2 regions of the Rhizobium sp. 01N48 genome follow, and region 1 is predicted to be linked to the other one. Evidence: predicted binding sites of a transcription regulator. Region 1 holds the regulator's gene; the other holds the start of a gene.
The links. The regulator PhoB, encoded in region 1, activates phosphate uptake and scavenging genes when phosphate is short. The targets are predictions, from matches to a motif close to TGTCATNNANCTGTCAT.
Positions count from the first base shown of each region.

Region 2: the regulator PhoB is predicted to act here: its motif matches at 2,053-2,069, upstream of phnF (phosphonate metabolism transcriptional regulator PhnF).

Region 1 is NZ_JBFTQT010000003.1:401,001-405,271, forward strand. Features, by position in the region: gene AC1DOG_RS08380 (aspartate aminotransferase family protein) at 1-810, opposite strand, end outside; gene AC1DOG_RS08385 (GcrA family cell cycle regulator) at 1,238-1,783, shown strand; gene phoB (phosphate regulon transcriptional regulator PhoB) at 1,866-2,549, opposite strand; gene phoU (phosphate signaling complex protein PhoU) at 2,586-3,299, opposite strand; gene pstB (phosphate ABC transporter ATP-binding protein PstB) at 3,343-4,158, opposite strand; gene pstA (phosphate ABC transporter permease PstA) at 4,173-4,271, opposite strand, start outside.
Region 2 is NZ_JBFTQT010000006.1:152,163-156,433, forward strand. Features, by position in the region: gene AC1DOG_RS13935 (winged helix-turn-helix transcriptional regulator) at 1-89, opposite strand, end outside; gene AC1DOG_RS13940 (oxidoreductase) at 177-1,043, shown strand; gene AC1DOG_RS13945 (hypothetical protein) at 1,124-1,282, shown strand; gene phnF (phosphonate metabolism transcriptional regulator PhnF) at 1,291-2,022, opposite strand; gene phnG (phosphonate C-P lyase system protein PhnG) at 2,139-2,624, shown strand; gene phnH (phosphonate C-P lyase system protein PhnH) at 2,624-3,247, shown strand; gene AC1DOG_RS13965 (carbon-phosphorus lyase complex subunit) at 3,251-4,271, shown strand, end outside.

The sequences.
Region 1 (4,271 bases):
GGTGCCGGCCTTCATGCCGGAGGCCGCTTCGGCCGTTGCCAGGCATGCGCCGAGCGGGAAACCACCGCCGATGCCCTTGGCGACCGCCATGATATCGGGCGTCACGCCGGACCATTCATGCGCGAAGAGCTTGCCGGTGCGGCCGACGCCGGACTGAACCTCATCGAGGATCAGAAGCAGGCCGTTTTCGTCGCAGAGCTGGCGCAGCGCCTTCATGAATTCCGTGGTCGCCGGGCGGATACCACCCTCACCCTGTACCGGCTCGATCAGGATACCGGCCGTGGCATCGGTGATCGCGGCACGGACGGCTTCGATATCGCCGAAGGGAACCTGGTCGAAACCGGGCGTCTTGGGGCCGAAGCCTTCGAGATACTTTTCCTGGCCACCGGCGGCAATCGTTGCCAGCGTGCGGCCGTGGAAGGCGCCTTCGAAGGTGATGATGTGGAAGCGCTCGGGATGGCCCTTCGAATACTGGTAGCGGCGCGCGGTCTTGATCGCGCATTCCAGCGCTTCGGCGCCGGAATTGGTGAAGAACACCTTATCCGCGAAGGTTGCATCGGTCAGCCGCTTGGCAAAGCGCTCCTGGCCGGGGATTTCGTAAATGTTGGAGAGGTGCCAAACCTTCTCGGCCTGATCCTTCAGCGCGCCGACGACGTGCGGATGGCTATGGCCGACGGAGGTCACGGCAACGCCCGCGCCGAAATCGAGATATCGCTCGCCAGTTTCGGTGATCAGCCACACGCCCTCTCCTCGCTCGAACCGCAGCGGGGCACGAGAGTAGGTATCATAAAGCGGCGCGGCTTCAGCCATGGCGCGATCTCCTGTCATTCGCTCAACAAAGGCCCGGACTCCGGCTAAAAAGCGGGTGCCCGGAAATGAAAAATGCCGCCTTTCGGCGGCGAGGGGCACTATTGTCTTTTCGCAGTGCGATGTCAACAAAACTGAGCTTTTGCCGCATGCGTCAAGCAAGCATCGGGGCGCCGGCGAGCTATCAACAGCTAATGTTGCAGAAATGACTCTACCACCCAGCAAGTTGGGGAAAACCGAGAAATCGATTCGCCGCGATTCAACCGACTCTTGTCACGGAGTCGCCCTCACTCTAGGTTAAAACTCAATTACTAGACTGCATGCGGCGGAACTAGTCACCAAAATCGAGCAAGCGTTTCTTGGTCCGGACACGTCCGTGCCATGGGTGAAGGATTCTGCCTACACCAACGCAATAAGGCGGAGACAGGGCATGAACTGGACAGACGAGCGCGTTGAAAGACTGAAGAAGCTTTGGGCCGAAGGCTTGAGCGCCAGCCAGATTGCGGCACAACTTGGCGGTGTAAGCCGCAACGCCGTCATCGGCAAGGTCCACCGCCTGAACCTGCCTGGCCGCGCCAAGGCCGGCGGCACGACGACCGCGACCAGAGCGCCGAAGCGCCCGGCGGTTTCGACCCCGCGCGCTGCCAGCAACTTCAATTCCGCACGCATCTCGCCAAGCCGCGCCGTTGCCCGCCCGCAGGGCGCAGTGGCTCTCAAGGAAGAGATGGACATCGATGCGATCGAGGAAGTCCGCTACCGTCCGGCTTCCAACGTTGTCGTTCCGATCTCGCGCCGCCTCGGCCTTACGGAACTGACCGAGCGTACGTGCAAGTGGCCGGTCGGCGATCCGCTGACTGACGATTTCCACTTCTGCGGCTGCGAGTCCCCTGACAACTCGCCATACTGCACCTACCACCAGCGCATGGCCTACCAGCCGGTCAACGAGCGCCGCAAGGCAGCCAACCGGGTCGCATGACCCGGAAAGCCGGATAAGGAACACAAGAAAACGGGCCCTCGCGGGGCCCGTTTTTCGTTGGATCGGATGGAATGGAAGCGCCTTACGCTTCCATGGAATAGCCGGCGCCGCGAACCGTGCGGATGACATCCTGCATGTTGGAGAAGTTGAGCGCCTTGCGCAGGCGGCCGACGTGCACATCGACGGTGCGTTCGTCGACATAGATGTCATGGCCCCAGACGCCATCGAGCAGCTGCGAGCGGGAGAAGACGCGGCCCGGCGACGACATCAGGAATTCCAGCAGGCGGAATTCGGTCGGTCCGAGGCGGACTTCGCGGCTCTTGCGGTGAACGCGGTGGGTTTCGCGATCGAGCTCGATATCGCCGCACTTCAGCAGCGAGGAGAGCACTTCGGGCTTGGCGCGGCGCAGCATCGCCTTGACGCGGGCAACGAGCTCAGGCGTCGAAAACGGCTTGACGACATAATCGTCGGCGCCGGTCGACAGGCCGCGAACGCGTTCGCTTTCCTCGCCACGGGCGGTCAGCATGATGATCGGCAGGCGCTCCGTCTCGGGGCGCATGCGCAGGCGACGGCAGAGCTCGATGCCGGATACGCCGGGCAGCATCCAATCGAGGATCAAAAGATCAGGCGTGCGTTCCTGCAGCCGGATCTCGGCCTCGTCACCGCGAAGGATGGTATCGACTTCGAAGCCTTCGGCCTCAAGGTTATAGCGAAGAAGCACGCTCAGTGCTTCTTCGTCTTCAACGACTGCTACTCTTGGGATCATTCGTCTCGGTCTCCTGGGGGCGTGGGTCCGGAACGCTTATTCCGTGACCGCGCCGACGGTGTTGGCGGTGTCGTCCTTCGGACGCTCGCCTTCCGGCTGGGCGCCGGTAGCCATGTAGTAGATGGTCTCTGCGATGTTGGTGGCGTGGTCGCCGATGCGCTCGATGTTCTTGGCGCAGAAGAGAAGGTGCGTGCAGCTGGTGATGTTGCGCGGATCTTCCATCATGTAGGTCAGCATCTCGCGGAACAGCGAGGTGTACATCGCGTCGATTTCCTCGTCGCGTTCGCGGATCGACTTGGCACGATCGGCAACGCGGCTGGTGTAGACGTCGAGAACTTCCTTGAGCTGGACGAGCGCCAGTTCGGAGAGATGCTCGAGACCGCGGGCGAGCTTGCGCGGAACGCCCGTGCTCTGAACCGCGATGACGCGCTTGGCGGTGTTCTTGCCAAGATCGCCGACGCGCTCGAGATCGGCCGCGATGCGGATCGAGCCCATGATTTCGCGAAGGTCGGCGGCCATCGGCTGGCGGCGGGCGATGGTGATGATCGCCTTTTCGCCAATCTCGCGCTCGGCGTGATCGAGGATCACGTCGTCGGAGATGACCTTCTGGGCGAGCGAAGTGTCGCCGTTGACGAGCGCGCGAACGGCGTCGCCGACCATCTGTTCCGCGAGGCCGCCCATTTCGGAGATGCGGCGCGTCAGGAACTTGAGATCATCGTCATAGGCGGAATAGATATGTGTCGATGCCATGGGGCTTATCCTTGAATGTCCTGAGGTTTACCGGTTTCGGAGATCAACCGAAGCGGCCCATGATGTAATCCTGGGTGCGCGGATCATCCGGGTTGGTGAACATCTTGTCGGTATCGTTCTCCTCGACGAGGTTGCCGAGGTGGAACATGGCGGTGCGCTGCGAAACGCGGGCTGCCTGCTGCATCGAGTGCGTGACGATGACGATCGTGTAGGCTTCGCGCAGCTCGTGGATGAGCTCCTCGACCTTGGCGGTCGCGATCGGGTCAAGCGCCGAGCAGGGCTCGTCCATCAGGATGACTTCGGGGCTGACGGCAATCGCGCGGGCGATGCACAGACGCTGCTGCTGACCACCCGAGAGGCCGGTGCCGCCTTCATGCACGCGGTCCTTGACCTCGTTCCACAGGCCGGCGCGCTGCAGGCTCTGCTCGACGATGACGTCCATGTCGGCCTTCGCCTTGGCGAGACCGTGGATGCGCGGGCCGTAGGCGACGTTTTCGTAGATCGACTTCGGGAACGGGTTCGGCTTCTGGAACACCATGCCGACGCGGGCGCGCAGTTCGACGACGTCGATATCCGGATCGTAGATATCATCGCCATCAAGCGTGATCTTGCCGGTAACGCGGCAGTTGTCGATCGTGTCGTTCATGCGGTTCAGGCTGCGCAGGAAGGTGGACTTGCCGCAGCCCGATGGACCGATGAGAGCCGTCACGGTGTTTTCGCGGATGTTCAGCTTCACGTCGAAAAGCGCACGCTTCTCGCCGTAGTAAACCGAGACGTCCTGGCCGATCATTTTATACGGAATGGTATTCATCTTCTGGTCTAGCGCCTTCTCAACTGCTGCTTCCGTCAACATGTTCATGATGTTTACTCCGTTTACCAGCGGCGCTCAAAGCGACGACGCAAGAGAATGGCTCCGAGGTTCATGACGATCAGGAACAGGAGCAGGACGATGATGGCGCCGGACGTGCGCTC
Region 2 (4,271 bases), on a different contig from region 1:
CGCTCCAGCATCTCGCGGGCAAGCGCATCCTCTGCATCCGTCAGCGTCTCGCAGAAGTCGAATGTACCATCGTTCAGTTCAGTTACCATAAGGTATGTATAGATCCATCCGGTACCTTCTTTCAAGAAGATACCGTCAGGTCTATATGGTCTTTCGACGGATCAAGGAGATTTCGGATGTCACAGGTTTGGTTGATTACAGGCAGTTCGCGCGGTCTCGGCAGGGCGCTTGCGGAAGCGGTTTTGGCTGAGGGGCACAATCTGGTCGCCACCGCACGCAATCCCGCCCAGCTCGATAATATCAAGCAGCGCTATCCCTCAAGTGTCTTGACGATTTCGCTTGATGTGACCGACGAGCAATCGGCCGAGCAGGCGGTGAAGGCCACGGTCGAGCGCTTCGGCCGGCTCGACGTCCTCGTCAACAATGCCGGCTATGGTGACGTCGGATCGATCGAGGATACCAGCCTTAGCGATTTCCGCGCCCAGATCGAAACCAACCTCTTCGGCACCATCATCGTCACCAAGGCGGCACTGCCTCTGATGCGCGAGCAGGGTGCCGGCCATATCATCCAGGTTTCCTCCGTCGGCGGCCGCATCGGCCCGGCCGGCCGCGCGCCCTATGCTGCGGCGAAGTGGGGCGTCGAGGGCTTCTCCGAGGCCTTGAGCCGCGAAGTCGGCCCGCTCGGCGTCAAGGTCAGCATCGTCGAGCCCGGCGGCTTCCGCACCGATTTCGCCGGCGCCTCCACCACGTTGCGCGAAGGCCGCCCCGAATACGACGAAACCGTCGGCAAGATGGCCCGCTATCAGCGCGATTATGACGGCAGGCAGCCCGGCGACCCGGCAAAAGCCGCCGCCGCCATCATCCATCTCGCCAGCCTCGAAAACCCGCCGCTGCGCCTTCCGCTCGGCAGCGACGCCATCCGCGCCATCGAGCAGAACGACGCGCAAAGAGCCACCGAACACGCCACCTGGCGCGACCTCAGCCTCTCCACCGACTTCGACGCCGGCAACGGGGCAGGGCACTTTCCCTGGGAGGCGAGGTGAGCCTAAAATAGCGTCTAGCACGCCTGCTTGAGGGCGATAGGAGTGGATGCTAGGTTGCGGGTCGAGCAGGGAGATACACCATGACGACCCGGCGTAAGTTCAAGTCGGATGCGTTCGAAGCCATCCATTCGTCCGCGCAGGCGCTGTTCAAGGTCGGCGGCATCGATGAGTCGATGCTGCGCGATTTCGATTACGCATGTCTGACGGTGCCCCCGGCGATCAAGACGCCGAAGGCCTAGGATAACCCTCAATTCTCGATCGTGAACTGCACCCTGTCGGCCGCAAAGCGCGTCACCGAATATTGCACCGGCACGCCGTCGAGATCGGTATTCATCGCCTTGGTGATCAGCACGATCGCCCCCGGCGTCAGTTCCAGTGCCGAGAGGTCGGCGGCTTCGGCGTGGGCGGCGGTGATTTCGGTGGTGGCGCGGATATAGTCGGATAGGCCTAGTGCGGCGAAGGCGCGGGTGATCGATTCCGTCGTCTCGTAGGCATCACGCATGCCCGCGAAGCGCGCCGCCGGAAACCAAGAGGTCGCGCTCGAGACCGGCCGCCCATCCGCCTTGCGCACCGTCTCCAGCCGGATCAAGTTTGTCCCCGGCACAAGCTTCAGCCAGCGCGCCACCTCGTCGCTGGCCGCTTCCTCGCCATGGCCGAGCAGCAGCCCGCGTGTCTCGCGCGCCTGCTCGCCGATGCCGCTGTTGAAGCGGGTCCGCTTGCTGATCGGAAAGTTCAGCCGCTCCTTGCGCTCGATCAGCGTGCCGCGACCCTGCACGGCGCGCACGATCCCTTCCTGCGCCAGAGCCGCCAGCGCGCTGCGCACCGTGTGGCGGTTGACGCCGAACTGCGTGGCGAGCGTCATCTCCGGCGGCACCATGCCCGTTTCGTCGTAGGCGCCGGCGCTGATCGCCTGGCGAATCCGGTCGGCGATCTGCCGCCACAGCGCCACGCCCGTCTGTCTCTGAACCTGCCCAGCCATTTTAGCCCTTTATCTTATGCGCCCCCGAAATGTCACACGCTTGTCACCTCGGCGATTTAGGTCTAGGTATAGCTTGTATGGTTGTCTATATCAATAGACATTTAAAGGATGTGGCGATGACCTTAGCGGAAAAGAAGGTAGGCAAGACCGAGCTGAGTGAGGGCGACCGGGCGCGCAAGCGCACCGTCGATCTGCTCGCCCGCGCCGAGCGGCAGGAGCTGGAAGCAGCCTGGCAGGCATTGACGGAAAAGCCGGTGGCGCAAGCCGTGCGCGGCCCCGAAACCGGCCTCGTCATGGTGCGCGGCCGCATGGGCGGCGGCGGTGCCGCCTTCAATCTCGGCGAGGTCACCGTCACCCGTGCCACCATCCGCCTCGCTTCCGGCACCATCGGCCATGCCCAGGCGCTCGGCACTGATCGCGAAAAGGCACGTCTCTCGGCGATCTTCGATGCGCTCTGGCAGGAGCCGGCCACCCGCGACACAATCGAAACCACCCTGCTTGCGCCGATCGCGGCCCGCGTCGCCGATGCCGATAACAAGAAGGCCGACGAGACCGCGGCCACCCGCGTCGATTTCTTCACTATGGTTCGCGGAGACGACTGATGCCCCTCAAGACCGAAACACATAACGCCGATGCTCTCTCCGGCGGCTTCGCCGAGCCGGTGTTCCACGCCCAGAGCGTCTTCAAGCTGATGATGGATGCCATGGCCCGCCCCGGCACCATCCAGACCGTGTCGCCCGATGCCGAGCCGCCGGCGCCGCTCGGTATCGCTGCCGGCGCCATCGCGCTAACGCTCTGCGATCACGACACCCCCGTCTGGCTCTCGCCCGCCTTGGCAAAGTCCGCCACGCCGCAATGGCTCGGCTTCCACACCGGTGCGCCGGTCACGCCCGAAAAGGCCGAAGCCCGCTTCGCCTTTGTCGATGAAGGAGCCACGCTCTCCTCCTTCGGCCTGTTTGCATCCGGCACCCAGGAATATCCGGATCGTTCGACCACGCTCGTCATCGAGCTGCCCGATCTCGAAGGCGGTCGCCGCCTCGCTTTGATGGGCCCCGGCATCAAGACCGTCACCGACGTCGCGCCGCTTGGGCTCCCCGAGCGCTTCCTGCATCTGTGGACGGAAAATCGCGCGCTTTTCCCGCGCGGCGTCGACATCGTGCTCACCTCGGGCAGCCGTTTCCTCTGCCTGCCGCGCACCACCAAGATAACCGCAACGGAGATGTGACCCATGTATGTTGCCGTCAAAGGTGGCGAGGCCGCCATTTCGAATGCCCACCGCCTGCTCGCCGATCGCCGCCGCGGTGATCGCGCGCTCCCCGCCATCGGCATCGAGCAGATCGTCGCGCAGCTGACGCTCGCCGTCGACCGCGTCATGGCCGAAGCCTCGCTCTACGACCGCACGCTGGCGGCACTCGCCGTGCGCCAGTCGCGCGGTGACATGATCGAGGCGATCTTCCTGCTGCGCGCCTACCGCACGACATTGCCTCGCTTTGGCTACTCGCAGCCAATCGATACGGCGCAAATGAAGATCGAGCGCCGCGTCTCCGCCACCTATAAAGACCTGCCGGGCGGCCAGCTGCTCGGCCCGACCTTCGATTACACCCACCGCCTGCTCGACCCGTCGCTGCTTGAGGATGGCGCGGTCGAGGAGCCGGTGCTGCGCGAGGCCGAGACCGGCCGCGTCATGCGTGTCTCCGAGATCCTCGCCCATGAAGGCCTGATCGAGGGTGATGGCGAAATGCCGGAGGATCACGAGATCGGCGATCTGACCCGCGAGCCGATGGAATTCCCGATGAGTCGCGACCTGCGCCTGCAGGCGCTTGCCCGTGGCGACGAGGGTTTCCTCTTGGCGCTCGGCTATTCCACCCAGCGCGGCTATGGCCGCAACCACCCCTTCACCGGCGAAATCCGCATCGGCGAGGTCGAGGTGGAGTTCGATGTGCCCGAGCTCGGCTTCGCGGTCTCGCTCGGTTCCATCCAGGTCACAGAGTGCCAGATGGTCAACCAGTTCAAGGGCTCCTCCAAGGCGCCGCCGCAGTTCACCCGCGGTTACGGCCTGGTCTTCGGCCAGAGCGAGCGCAAGGCCATGTCCATGTCGCTGGTCGATCGTGCGCTGCGCGCCGGCGAGCTAGGCGAGGATGTCACCGCGCCCGCGCAGGACGAGGAATTCGTCATCTCTCATGCCGATAACGTCCAGTCGACCGGCTTCGTCGAGCATCTGAAGCTGCCGCATTACGTCGATTTCCAGG